One region of the Cellulosimicrobium sp. BMG9.22 genome, then DNA from elsewhere that is predicted to be linked to it. Evidence: riboswitches for the same ligand, from Rfam matches in the RefSeq annotation. Region 1 holds a riboswitch; each other region holds the start of a gene.
What was found. Region 1 has a riboswitch for thiamine pyrophosphate ahead of AC4H2H_RS10405 (thiamine ABC transporter substrate-binding protein). Riboswitches for the same ligand answer to the same signal wherever they lie in the genome.
Positions count from the first base shown of each region.

Region 2: it holds a riboswitch for thiamine pyrophosphate, as region 1 does, so the genes downstream of both, AC4H2H_RS13490 (TenA family protein) here and AC4H2H_RS10405 (thiamine ABC transporter substrate-binding protein) in region 1, are expected to answer to the same signal.
Region 3: it holds a riboswitch for thiamine pyrophosphate, as region 1 does, so the genes downstream of both, thiO (glycine oxidase ThiO) here and AC4H2H_RS10405 (thiamine ABC transporter substrate-binding protein) in region 1, are expected to answer to the same signal.

Region 1 covers NZ_JBZGBY010000012.1:84,179-88,537, forward strand. The annotation lists gene AC4H2H_RS10390 (ABC transporter permease) at 1-1,421, opposite strand, end outside; gene AC4H2H_RS10395 (ABC transporter ATP-binding protein) at 1,418-2,245, opposite strand; gene AC4H2H_RS10400 (hypothetical protein) at 2,541-2,798, shown strand; TPP riboswitch at 3,177-3,281, shown strand; gene AC4H2H_RS10405 (thiamine ABC transporter substrate-binding protein) at 3,350-4,359, shown strand, end outside.
Region 2 covers NZ_JBZGBY010000019.1:69,900-74,258, forward strand. The annotation lists gene AC4H2H_RS13475 (NAD(P)/FAD-dependent oxidoreductase) at 1-759, shown strand, start outside; tRNA gene AC4H2H_RS13480 (tRNA-Leu) at 856-929, shown strand; gene AC4H2H_RS13485 (VOC family protein) at 945-1,346, opposite strand; TPP riboswitch at 1,464-1,593, shown strand; gene AC4H2H_RS13490 (TenA family protein) at 1,584-2,336, shown strand; gene AC4H2H_RS13495 (helix-turn-helix domain-containing protein) at 2,497-2,952, shown strand; gene AC4H2H_RS13500 (DUF6882 domain-containing protein) at 3,037-4,098, shown strand; gene AC4H2H_RS13505 (ClpP family protease) at 4,101-4,359, opposite strand, start outside.
Region 3 covers NZ_JBZGBY010000058.1:2,308-6,666, forward strand. The annotation lists gene AC4H2H_RS19565 (OmpA family protein) at 1-48, opposite strand, end outside; gene AC4H2H_RS19570 (hypothetical protein) at 66-713, opposite strand; gene thiE (thiamine phosphate synthase) at 862-1,554, opposite strand; TPP riboswitch at 1,607-1,684, shown strand; gene thiO (glycine oxidase ThiO) at 1,689-3,017, shown strand; gene thiS (sulfur carrier protein ThiS) at 3,023-3,259, shown strand; gene AC4H2H_RS19590 (thiazole synthase) at 3,323-4,120, shown strand.

The sequences.
Region 1 (4,359 bases):
AGCGCGACGAACGGGGCCGCGAGCACCCCCAGCACGGGACCGACCGCGAGCGGAGCGAGGAGCAGGACGCCCGCGATCACGCCGACGGCGCCGAGCCCGAGCAGCAGCGCCCCGCCGCTCCCGGCGGCCGCCGCGCCGACGACGAGCCCCGCGCCGGCGAGCAGCGCGAGCGCGCCCACGGCCGTGCGGACGACGCCCGGTCCGGCGGGCCGCACGGCGTCCTGACGCATCGCCTCCACGGGCCGCACGAGGGCCGCGCGCCGCGCGGGCAGGGTGGCCGCGACGACCGAGACGACGACGCCGACCACGAGCGGGACCACGATCCCGGCGGTCGTCACCGGCAGCGCGCCCGAGAGCTCCATCCCCACCCCGCCGAGCCCGGCGCGCGCGAGCTCGGCGAGGCCGAACCCGGCCGCGACGCCCAGCACCGCCCCGACGACCCCGACGACGGCTGCCTGGCCCACCACCGAGGCGAACACCTGCGCCGGTGACGCGCCGACCGCGCGCAGGAGCGCGAGCTCGCGCGTGCGGCGGCGCACGTGCATCGCGAACGTGTTGGTGATGATGAACGTCCCGACGAACAGCGCGAGCGCGGCGAACACGAGCAGGAAGGTCGACACGAAGCCGAGCTGGTCGGCGATCGCGCTGCTCGTCTCCTCGCGCAGGTCCGCGCCCGTGACCGCCTCGGCGCCGTCGGGCAGGTCGGTCGCGACGGCGTCGCGCACGGCGTCGGGTGTCGTGCCCTCCGCGGCGAACAGGGCGATCTGCGGGACGAGGCCGTCGGGCGCGTACGTCGCCGACGCGGTGGCCGGGTCGAGCAGGACGATCGTCGCGCCCGCCATCGGCGCGGACAACGAGACCTCGCCGACGACGCGGACCGGCCGGACCTCGTCGCCGAGCACGACGTCGGTCCGGTCGCCCACCGCGAGCCCCGACGCGTCGAGAGTCCCGGACTCGAGCGCGACCTCTCCGGCATCGCGCGGCGCGCGGCCCTCCACGACGCGAGGGCCCGGGTCGCGCGGGTCGTACGCCGACGCGAAGCTCGGCGCCTGCGTGCTGAGCACCGCCGTGCCGTCCGCACCCACGAGCACCGCCGGGCCGCCCACCTCCGGGAGCGCGAGGCCGACGTCGTCCCGCGCCCCGACCGCGGACGCGAGGTCCGCGGGGACGAGGGCGCGTGGCCCACCTTCGGGCGAGGCCCCGAGCGGCGCCGCGCCCGCACCGTCGACCGAGAGCGTGCCGCGCAGGTACACGTCGGCCTGGACCGACGACGCGACGATGTCGTCGAACGTCGACGCGAGCATCGCGCGCAGCGCGAACGTGCCGGTGACGAACGCGACGCCGATCGTCACGGCAAGCACCGAGAGAACGAGCTGCGCGCCGTGCGCACGCACGCCGCGCAGCGCGATCCGCGTCATCATCGGACGACCGCCGGTGCGTGCGTGACGCTGCCGAGAGCCGCCGGGGAGAGGTCGCCGAGCGTGTCGAGCACGGCCTGCGCCGTGGGGTCGCGCAGCTCCGTGACGAGGCGGCCGTCCGCGAGGAAGAGCACGCGGTGCGCGTAGGACGCCGCCGTCGGGTCGTGCGTCACCATCGCGACGGACTGGCCGAGGTCGTCCACCGAGGAGCGCAGGAACCCGAGCACCTCTGCGGCCGCGCGCGAGTCGAGGTTCCCCGTCGGCTCGTCCGCGAAGACGACCGCGGGCCGGGACACGAGCGCCCGCGCGCACGCAACGCGTTGCTGCTGCCCGCCGGAGAGCTCCGCGGGTCGGTGCCCGAGCCGCGGACGCAGGCCCACGGCGTCGACCACGCGGTCGAACCACTCGCGGTCCATGGGCCGGCGCGCGATCGCCAGCGGCAGGACGATGTTCTCCTCCGCCGTGAGCGTCGGGACGAGGTTGAAAGACTGGAAGACGAACCCGATGCGCGTCCGACGCAGCCGGGTCAGCTTCCGTTCGCTCATCGCCGACACGGTCTCGCCGTCGACGACGACGGTCCCCGACGTGGGGGAGTCGAGCCCCGCCAGGCAGTGCATGAGCGTCGACTTGCCGGAGCCTGACGGCCCCATGATCGCAGTCAGGCGCCCGCGCTCGAGGTCGACGTCGACGCCGTCGAGCGCGCGGACGGTCGCCTCGCCGCGTCCGTAGGTCTTCACCAGGCCCCGGGCCGTGGCGATCGCGTCCGCTGTGGTGCCGCGCTCCGTGCTGCTCTCCGTGGCGACCGCAGCGTTCGGTGAGCTGCTCATGGCCTTCCCCTCCAGCGTCGTGGTGACCGGGCCGGAGCGGCCCGGTCACCATCGACCCTGGCGCGGGCGCCGGCACCCGGGCATCGGGGAACCGCCCGGACCGCTCCCTGGTCCCACGGGAGGCACTCTCAGGGTTCGCTCAGGGTGGCGCCCAGGGAAGCAGGTCGAGAGACGAGCGTCGTCGGCGTGAGGTGATCACGGCTCTAGCGTGCTGCGTGAGCCATCCCGAGGTCCCGAGGTCTCACGTCTTGCCGCACTTGCCGCTGGATCAGTCGCCGATGAACCAGAGATAGCGATGGACGCGACGTCCTTCCTGGCAAAGGTCCGCTACGGCCTCGAGCGACGCGCGCTCCGCGACGCTGAGCGAACCCGAGAGGAGCCGTTCGACCTCGAGGAGGAGCGGCTGCACCTGACGAGCGTTGAAGATGGTGTTGGCATAGGGGTCGACTCCGCTCAGGAGTGGATACTCGGCAGCATTTCGAGAAGCATCTGCAGGAAGGTACGTCTGCTCGGCACGCCGGATGTCCTCACCGCGCTCCCTACGGAGGACTAGCGAGATGGGCATGGTCATGGCCTCCCGGGGAACATCGTGACGATTCCCACGTCGTACCAGTCTCGAACGGTGGTGTAGACGCTTGTCGAACAACGGGTACGGTCCGGGGCCCTGCTCGTCGGCCTACGTACCCCAGGGGAGCGAGCGGTTCCAGGCGGCGAGCGCGCCGCCATCGAAGAGAGCGGCACCGATGGCTGGCAGACGCTCGAGCAGTTCGTGATCGGCAACGCACGCAAAATACCTGTTCACGCTGTCAGATCTGTGTTTTGCGCCTACTACAGTCGGTCTTTCACGCCCGGTGCGATCGAACGTCTGCGCCGATGGCGGGCACCGTGCGCTCCTCGGAGAATCACCCCGAACCGGTCGGTGTAGGCTCGACGGGAACGACAGGGGAGCTCCTGGAGGAGCTGAGAGTGCGGACCACCGCAGACCCTCGAACCTGATCCGGTTAGCACCGGTGGAGGAAGTCGGGATCTCGATCACCTGCGCGCGCACCCTCCGTGGGTCCGGTGCGTGCGGGTGGACCCCTCCTGAACGTCCAGGGAGGACGCATGCAGCACACCGTCGACAGCCGCCGGAGCCCGCGTGCCCACGCGCGGCCGGCCCACCTCGCCCGCACCGCGACGGGGACGACGCTCGCTCTGCTCGCCCTCGCCGCGTGCAGCAGCGGCGGCGACGACGCCGGCGGCGACGAGGCGTCGTCGGGCGCGGGCACCGTGACCCTCGTGACCCACGACTCCTTCGCCGTGAGCGACGACGTGCTCGCCGCCTTCGAGGAGGAGAGCGGGCTCACCGTCGAGCAGGTCGCGCCCGGTGACGGCGGCGCGCTCGTCAACCAGCTCATCCTCACCAAGGACTCGCCGCTCGGCGACGTCGTGTTCGGGATCGACAACACGTTCGCGTCGCGCGCGATCGACGAGGGCGTGCTCGAGCCGTACACGCCCGAGGGCCTGTCGGAGTCGGCCGCGTCCTACGCCGTCGGCGACGGCGACGAGCTCACCGCGATCGACCGGGGCGACGTGTGCGTCAACGTGGACCACGCCTGGTTCACGGAGGCGGGGATCCCCGAGCCGGTCACGCTCGAGGACCTCACGAAGCCCGAGTACGAGGACCTGCTCGTCGTCACCAACCCCGCGACGTCGTCGCCCGGGCTCGCGTTCCTCCTCGCGACCGTCGGCGCCTTCGGCGAGGACGGGTGGCAGGACTACTGGGCCGACCTGCGCGCCAACGGCGTCAAGGTCGTCGAGGGCTGGTCCGACGCCTACTACGTCGACTTCTCCGGCTCCGAGGGCGCCGGTCCGCGCCCGCTCGTGCTGTCGTACTCGACGTCGCCCGCGTTCACGCTCACCGAGGACGGCTCCGCGTCCACGACCGGCGCGCTCCTCGACACGTGCTTCCGCCAGGTCGAGTACGCGGGCGTGCTCGCGAACGCGGAGAACCCCGAGGGCGCGCGCCAGCTCGTCGACTTCCTCGTGAGCGAGACCTTCCAGGCCGACGTCCCGGAGCAGATGTACGTGTACCCCGCCGACGACTCCGTCGCGCTCCCCGACGGCTGGGCCGA
Region 2 (4,359 bases), on a different contig from region 1:
CTGAAGAAGCGCGGCATCGAGTTCCACCTCAGCACGTTCCTGTCCTCGTGCGTCGACGGCCACGTCGTGACGTCGACCGGCGTCGAGTTCGACTCGGACACGATCGTGTGGACCGCGGGCGTCAAGGCGAACCCGGTCATCAAGGAGGCGTCCGACCTCCCCGTCGACAAGCTGGGTCGCGTCACCGTTCTCCCGACGCTCCAGGTCGCGGACTCCGACGGCGTCGTCGTGCCGAACGCGTGGGCCGCGGGCGACTGCGCCGCCGTCCCGGACGTGCTCAACCCCGGCAAGTTCTGCCCCCCGAACGCGCAGCACGCGATCCGCGAGGCCACGCGTCTCGCCGACAACCTCGCGCTCGAGCTGCACAGCGAGGCGCCGGTCGAGTACCGCCACAAGAGTGTCGGTACGGTCGCGTCGCTCGGTCTGTACAAGGGCGTCGCCGAGCTCTTCGGCGTGTTCAAGCTTCGCGGGACGCTCGCGTGGCTCATGCACCGCGGCTACCACGTCATGGCGATGCCGACGGGCAACCGCAAGATCCGCATCTTCATCGGCTGGATGGGCCAGTTCCTCATGGGCCGCGAGCTCGTGTCGCTCGGTTCGCTGCACGACCCGCGCGCGGAGTTCCGCGCGGCGTCCGTGCCTCCCAAGAAGGACGGCGAACCGGTCAAGCAGTCCGCCCAGGGCTCGGCGGCGGCCGCGGAGTCGGGCGCCGGCACCGTGGACGCGGACGACAGGACGCCGGCGGCCAAGGCCTCCTGACTCCGCCGGGCTCCGGCCCGGCACAGCTGCCCGACGACGAGGGGCGGGCCGCGCACGTGGCTCGCCCCTCGTCGCGTGCCGGTAGGGTCGGGCGCAGCCCCCATAGCCCAACTGGCAGAGGCGGCCGGCTTAAACCCGGCGCAGTGCGGGTTCGAGTCCCGCTGGGGGCACGTCTCCGTCGCGTCTCACGACAGACCCGTCGGCCCGTCCGGCTCGGCGGGCGGCGCGGTCTCCTGACCGAGGACCACGACGTTGCCGTCAGGGTCCTGCACGCGCGCGACGCGCTCTCCCCACGGCTGGTCGGTCGGGGGCTGGATCACGGGGACGCCGGCCGCGGCGAGGTGCTCGACGGCGCGGTCGCAGTCGTCGACGTACACCCACAGCGCGGTGCGGGCGACGCCGTCGGGCACCGAGCCGTCGTCGAGGCCGATGCCGAGCGGCGAGTCGCCCACGTGCACGCTCACGTACACGGGCGGGCCGTCGTCGGGGAACGCGTACTCGACCGTCCCGCGCAGCAGGTCGCGGTAGAAGCCGAGCGACCGCTCCACGTCGGCCACGGAGAGGATGGGGAACAGGCTGCGGAACATCGTCGCCTCCCGGCATCGGTGCGCGTCGGTCCTCGGGTGCCTCCATCGTCGCGCCCCGATGACGCGCCCGCGCGGCGGACCGTCGTGCGACCCCGGCGAGGCGCTGCTAGGGTGCCGACGAACCACGCGGGGTGTCCCGCCCGGGCGACGAGCCCGGGCCGAGGGACTGAGACGAGCGGTACGGCCGCCCGGACCCGTCGAACCTGATCTCGCTAGCACGAGCGGAGGAACGTGGGCATGACGACGCCTGCTGCCATCACCCTGAACCCTGTCCTCGCGGACGACCCGACGGTCCTCGTCCCGGACGGTGAGGCCGGCTTCACCGCCGACCTCGGCCGCCGGTATGCGCACCTGTTCACCGAGTTCTACGACCACCCGTTCCTCGCCGGCCTGCGCGACGGCTCGGTCGAGCCGGCGGCGGTCCGGCACTACGTGGGCCAGGACCACCAGTACCTCACGGCGTACCTGCGCTGCTACGGCCTCGGCATGACGCTCGCCCCGGACCGCGCGTGGGCCGGCTGGTTCCACGACAAGGCGGGCTTCCTGCTCGACGACGAGTCGCACGCCCACCACGCGATGTGCGACTTCCTCGGCGTGACGTACGAGGAAGCGCAGACGACGCGCCTCGCGCCGAGCGCCCAGGCGTACGTAGACCACATGCTCGCGGCGGGCCGGGACTCGCTCGGCGTCCTGCTCGCCGCGCTGCTGCCGTGCCCGTGGACGTACATCTGGTCGGCACGCCGGTTCTGGCTCGCGGAGCGCTCCACCACGCCGGGGTCGATCGGTGACGACCACCCCCTCGCGGGCTGGTGGGAGTTCTACGCGGCCGAGCGCACCGAGGGCGTGCTCGGAGACCTGCGCGCCCGCCTCGACGCGCTCGCAGCCGACGCCGGGGCGGCCGAACGTGCGCGCATGGAGCGCGCGTTCGAGCTGAGCTGCCGCCACGAGATCCGGTTCTGGCAGATGGCGTGGTCGCTCGAGCAGTGGTGAGCGCGCCGCGTCGGAGGTGACGGTGGCTGCCCGGCACGCGACGTCGTCCCTTACGCCAGGAGCAGATCCTCGCCCGGGTGCTCGGCACCCGGGCGAGGCGCGGGTAGCGTGGCGAGCACCGCGGTGAGGCGGCGGGCGCGGACGACGGACGGGGAGAACGATGGGCGCGACGAGCGGGACGACGGGGCACCAGACCGCCCGGCGGGACGGCGCGCGACCGGAACCGCTGCTGCGCCACGTGATCGGTGGGATCCTCCGGCGCGCGAGGCTCGCGCAGGGACGCACGCTCGTCGACGTCGCCGCCTCGGCCCGCGTCTCGACCGCCTACCTGTCCGAGGTCGAGCGCGGCCGCAAGGAGGCGTCCTCGGAGGTGCTCGCCGCGGTGTGCGGGGCGCTGGGGATCCGTCTCGTCGACCTGGTCGCGCGCACCGGCGAGGAGCTGCGGCCCGTCGCCCCGGTGCGCGTGCTGTCGTCCGTCCGGGAGCGCGGCGCGCTGTCCGCCCCGCGCCATGTCGGACCGGCGGGCGCACCCGTCCGCGACCTCCCGGTCGCCCGCGGCACGACGACGGTCCGCACCCTCGGGCGGGCCGGCGACGCGCTGCTCGTCGCGGCCTGAGTGCCTGAGAGCCGGCCGGGGCCCGCGGGTCCTGCCGCGTGTCGCACCCCACGGGTGACCGAGCGGCGCGGTTACGGTCGGATCATGACGGAGCAGCAGACCGCGCAGGGCACGGCGGAGCTGGCCGCGCCGGAGCGCCACGACACCCCTGCGCGTCTCCAGGACCTCGTCGACGACGCCGCGTTCCTCTCGCACGAGCAGCAGCTCCACCTCGTCGACCGGTACGGCGACCACCCCTGGCACGCCGAGATGTCGACCGGGACGTTCACCTTCACGGCCGACTCCGGAGCCACCACGGAGTGCCGCCTGCAGTTCCTCGGGACCGCGGCACCAGGGCCGGGGAGCTGGATGTGGTCCTGGCACAACGTCAACGGCTTCCCCGAGGACGTGCTGCGCGCTGCCGAGCGCACCCGTGCGACCGGGCTGCGTGAGGCGACCGAGGCCGAGCTGGCGCTCGCGGACGACCTGCCGTACCGCCTCGCGCTCGCCGCGAAAGCCACCACCGGGTCGTACGCGCACTACAGCGCGCCCGTCGGCAGCGGGACGCGCGCGTGGTTCCTCCTCGAGCACCCGAGCCTCGAGCTGCCCGCGCCGAGCGTGCCGCGCGTCGTGCGGACGCTGAGCGAGGGACTGCTCTCGGTGACCGTGGTCGACCACCGTCGCGCCGTGGTCGCGTACGCGGAGGGTCGCTCGCTCCCGCTGACCGAGGACCGCGGCCGGCTCGTGCTCGCGCTGCCCGACGGCGCGGTCGTCGTGACGTTCGACGCGGCCCGGAGGATCTCTCGCATCCAGGTCGAGGCCGGAACACCTCCCACGGACGCGCCCGACACCGACGGCGCCTCGGGCGACGAGCACGGTCGCCCGGCGAGCGACGGCGATTCACAGGCCGACGGCGCGGCGGACGATCTCGAGGACGTCGAGCACGGGGCGGCGCCCGGTGCCGGGACGCCCGAGCCAGAACCTGAGCCCGAGCCCGAGCCCGAGCCCGAGCCGGAGGCGGGGGCCGGGCTTGAGCGGGAGCTCGCGGGGAACCCGCCGTCTGCGGCCGAGCAACGCTCCACGTCCGCCCAGGAGGCCGACCCTGGCTCCAGACCCGTCCAGGAGGCGGAGACGCGCCGCCGGTCCTGGTTCCGACGGCGCGGCTGACGTCAGGCCGCGTTGCGCGCCGTGATCTTGCGCGACGTGACCACCGCGTCGGCGACGCCGTACTCGACGGCCTGGCGCGCGGTGAGGACCAGGTCGCGGTCGGTGTCGACGCGCAGCCGCTCGACCGTCTGGCCGGTGTGCCGCGCGAGGACCTCCTCGGTCTCGGACCGGATGCGCAGGATCTCCTCGGCCTGGATCGAGAGGTCGGAGATGGTGCCCTCGCCGCCACCCGACGGCTGGTGCAGCAGCACGCGCGAGTGC
Region 3 (4,359 bases), on a different contig from region 1:
GGCCACGAGCGCACCGGCCGCGAGGACGGCGCCGACGACGCGACGCACCGGGCTACGGTTCGACGTCACTCGACACCGTCGAGGTACGAGATCTCCGCGGCCGTGAAGGCGGGCAGCCCCTGGCCAGGCAGGACGTCGATCGTCGCGGGCGAGCCCTCGGGCGCCGGTAGCTGGGCCCACGCCTCGATCGTCGCGTGGTTGACGAACCCGCCGAAGGGGTACCGCGGCGACCCGACGATGTGATAGCTGCACTGCTGCGGGTCGGGCGAGCCGCCCTTCCACGATCCCTCGGTGCAGAACGGCCGGTACTGGACGAGGCCCACGGGGTCCGTCGCGGTGAGGACCCAGTCGATGCCGAGGTCCGTGTGGCTCGCGGACGCGTCGTCGGGCTGGGCGTCGCTGTCCCAGCGCAGCGCCCAGCGCACCGTCAGCACCTCGTCCTGCACCTCGACGGAGCGGAGCGTCGTCGTGAGCGTCCCACCGAGCGAGCCGCTCGGGGCGTCGACGGTCTGCTCGGCCATGACGGCGTCGCCGACGCGCGCGGAACCGACCTCGGCGGCTCCGTCATCGGCCGGCGCACCGACGCCGGTCTCCGCGGCGCCGGTCGCGGGCGGGTCGGCGTCGTCCCCGGACCCGCCGAGGAGCCCGCAGCCCGACAGCGCGAGAGCGACGACGACGGTCAGGGCGGCGAGCGTCGAGCGAGTGCGGTTCATGATCCCCCGAGTCGAACGGTCCACCGCCGCCCGACGACCGGGCGGCGGCCCGCCGTCGACCCTGCCATACCGGACAGCACGGGCGGAACCCGCCGGAGGTGGGCAGAAGTCCCCATCCGGCGCCTCGTCGGGCGCGTTGCGTCCCTGGTCAGGCGCCGACGACCCGGGCGCGCAGGTCGCGCGCGGCACTCTCGGGATCGGGAGCCTGGGTGATGGCCCGCACGACGACGACGCGCGTCGCCCCGGCGTCGAGCACCGCGTCGAGCCGGCCGGCGTCGATCCCGCCGATCGCGAACCACGGCGTCGCCGGGCGGGTCGTAGCGACGTCGCGCAGCAAGTCGAGCCCGACGGCGGAGCGGCCGGGCTTGGTCGGCGTCGCCCACAGCGGCCCGACGCAGAAGTAGTCGACGTCGGGGTCCGCCTCCGCCGCGGCGGCCTGCGCCGCGGAGTGCGTCGACCGGCCCAGCACGGGCCCCGGACCGAGGAGGGAGCGCACGGCCGGCACGGGCAGGTCGCCCTGGCCCATGTGGACCGCGGGGGCTCCGGTGAGCGCCGCGACGTCCGCGCGGTCGTTGACCGCCCAGAGCGCGCCGTGCTCCGTCGCGACCCGGGCGACGACCGCCTGGAGCTCGAGCTCGCGCGCGACGTCGAGCGTCTTGTCCCGCAGCTGGACGACGTCGACACCCCCCGCGAGCGCCGCGTGGAGGAAGTCCTCCAGGTCGCCGCGCTCCTCGCGTGCGTCGGTGCACAGGTACAGGCGTGCGTCGGCGAGGCGGGCGCGTGGGCCGGCTCCTGCGCCCGGAGTCGGCGCGGCGGACGTGGCGAAGGTCTCGGTGCTCACCCGCCGGAGCCTAGCCGCGGCCCACCCGGTGCAGGCGGTACTGTGGCCGACAGCACGGGAGCCCGCACGGGCTGAGAGGGCGTAGGAGCCGACCGTCGAACCTGATCTGGGTCATGCCAGCGAAGGGAGCGCACATGCACCCCCCTGTTCGCCCGCGGTCCGTGGGCGCCTCTGCTGTGGCGCCCGACGGCGCGCGCGACGTGGTCGTCGTCGGCGGCGGGATCGTGGGGCTCGCCGTCGCGTGGCGCGCGGCGCGCGCAGGGCTGGCCGTCACCGTGCTGGACCCCTCACCCGGGGACGGCGCCACGCACGCCGCCGCGGGGATGCTCGCCCCCGTGACCGAGGCCGACTTCGGCGAGGACGACGCGCTGCGCCTCCACGTCGCGGGTGCGGCGGCGTGGCCCGGCTTCGCGGCCGACCTCGAGAGGGCGACCGGGCCCGGCGTCGGTCTTCGTGCCGCCGGGACGCTCACGCTCGCGTATGACGCGGACGACCTGGCGCTGCTGCGCCGCGTCCTCGCGCTGCACGCGGACCTCGGCCTCGCGTCGCGCGAGATCTCCGTCGCCGACGCCCGGCGCCGTGAGCCGTTCCTCGGCCCGCGCGTGGCAGGTGCCGCGTGGGCCCCAGGGGACCACGCGGTCGACCCGCGCGCGACGCACGCCGCGCTCCTCGCGGCGCTCGGTGCCGGGACCCCGATGCCCGGCACCGCCGTCGTGCGCGTCGCGGCGACCCGGCTGACGCTCGACGCCACCGGGCGCGTCACGGGCGTGCACGACGACGCGGGCCGGCTCCACCGTGCGGGTGCGGTCGTCCTCGCCGCGGGCTGGCAGTCCGGCGCGCTGGTCGCGGACGTGCCGGGCGTCGTCGTGCCGACGCGCCCCGTGAAGGGCCAGACGCTGCGTCTCGACGCCGGGCCGGACCTCGCGCTCGAGCACGTCGTGCGGGGCGTCGTGCAGGGTCGGCCGGTCTACGTCGTGCCGCGCGACCCCGTGCCGGACGGTCCGCGCGCGGGCCACCGGGAGGTCGTCGTCGGCGCGACCACGGAGGAGAACCCCGACGACCGGCGCGCGACGGCGGGCGGTGTCTTCGCACTGCTCCGGGACGCGCGCGCCCTGCTGCCCGGGATCGACGAGGCGGCGCTCGTCGACGTCACGCCGCGCGCGCGGCCCGCGACCCCGGACAACCTGCCGCTCGTCGGCCCGACCGCGGTCCCCGGCCTGCACCTCGCGACCGGCCACGGCCGCAACGGCATCCTGCTCGCCCCGCTCACCGCCGACGCCGTCGTCGCGGGGCTCGTCGGGACCGCGCTCCCGCCCGACGTCGCGGCCGCGGTCGCCATCGCGCGCACCGACCGTTTCCCCGCCGAACCCGCGGTTGTTCCCCGATCCGCGCCCGAGTCCGGGTGCAACCCCGGGTTCGGCACCGTCCCGACGGCGCACCAGCCCATCACGACACCGAGGTGAGAACCGTGAACCCCGTACCGACCGTCGAGGTCACCGTGAACGGCGAGCCGCGCTGGCTCGCCCCCGGCACCGGCCTCGAGGAGCTCGTCGCCACGCTCGTGCCGCAGTACGTCGCCGACGGGACACCGCAGGGCGTCGCCGTGGCCGTGGACGACGCCGTCGTGCCGCGCGGCGCGTGGGCGACCACGGTCGTCGCCTCCGGAGACCGTATCGAGATCGTCACCGCCGTCCAGGGCGGCTGAGGAGGAACCGTGACCACGACCGACATCTCCCCTGGCTCCCCCGGTGCCGCGAGCAGCCCGTCGCTGGGCGACGACCCGCTCGTCGTCGCCGAGACGACCGTCGGCTCGCGCCTCGTCATGGGCACGGGCGGCGCCGCGAACCTGCTCACGCTCGAGGATGCGCTCGTCGCGTCCGGGACCGCACTGACGACCGTGGCGATGCGCCGCGTCGCGGTCCGTGCGGGCGGCGAGGCGAGCCCGGACGCCGGGATCTGGGCTCTCCTCTCGCGCCTCGGCATCCGCGCGCTGCCCAACACCGCCGGGTGCTTCTCGGTGCGCGAGGCCGTGCTCACCGCGCACCTCGCGCGCGAGGCGTGCGGCACCGAGTGGGTCAAGCTCGAGGTGATCGCGGACGACGTGACGCTCCTGCCCGACCCGATCGGCCTCGTCGAGGCGGCCGAGCAGCTCGTGCGGGACGGGTTCGTCGTGCTGCCCTACACCAATGACGACCCGATCCTCGCGCGCCGGCTCGAGGACGTCGGGTGCGCTGCGGTCATGCCGCTCGGCGCGCCCATCGGGTCCGGGCTCGGCATCCTCAACCCGCGCAACATCGAGGCGATCGCGGCCGCCGCACGGGTGCCCGTGATCCTCGACGCGGGGATCGGTACCGCGTCCGACGCCGCGCTCGCCATGGAGCTCGGGTGCGACGGTGTCCTCCTCGCGACCGCCGTCACGCGCGCCGCCGACCCGGTGCGCATGGCGCACGCGATGCGCCTGGCCGTCGAGTCGGGGCGCCTCGCCGCGGGTGCGGGGCGCATCCCCCGCCGCGAGGGCGCCCTCGCGAGCTCGCCCCCGGAGGGCCGCCTCGACCTCGCCCTCTGACACGCCGACGGCATGTCCCGTCTCGTGGTCAGGTCCGCTTGTGGGGCGACGTCGGTGCTCGGGCTGGTTCGGGCATGCTGTGGTCGGGTCCGCGTGCGGGACGGCGTCGGTGCTCGGGCTGGCCGCGCCGTCACCCCGGCCTGTCGGGCGCGGGTCTGAGGAGCGCGGCCTTGACGCCCTTCGCATCCGACGCCGCCCCGCACGCTCAGCCGTCACCTCACCCCGGGCACGTTGCCGGA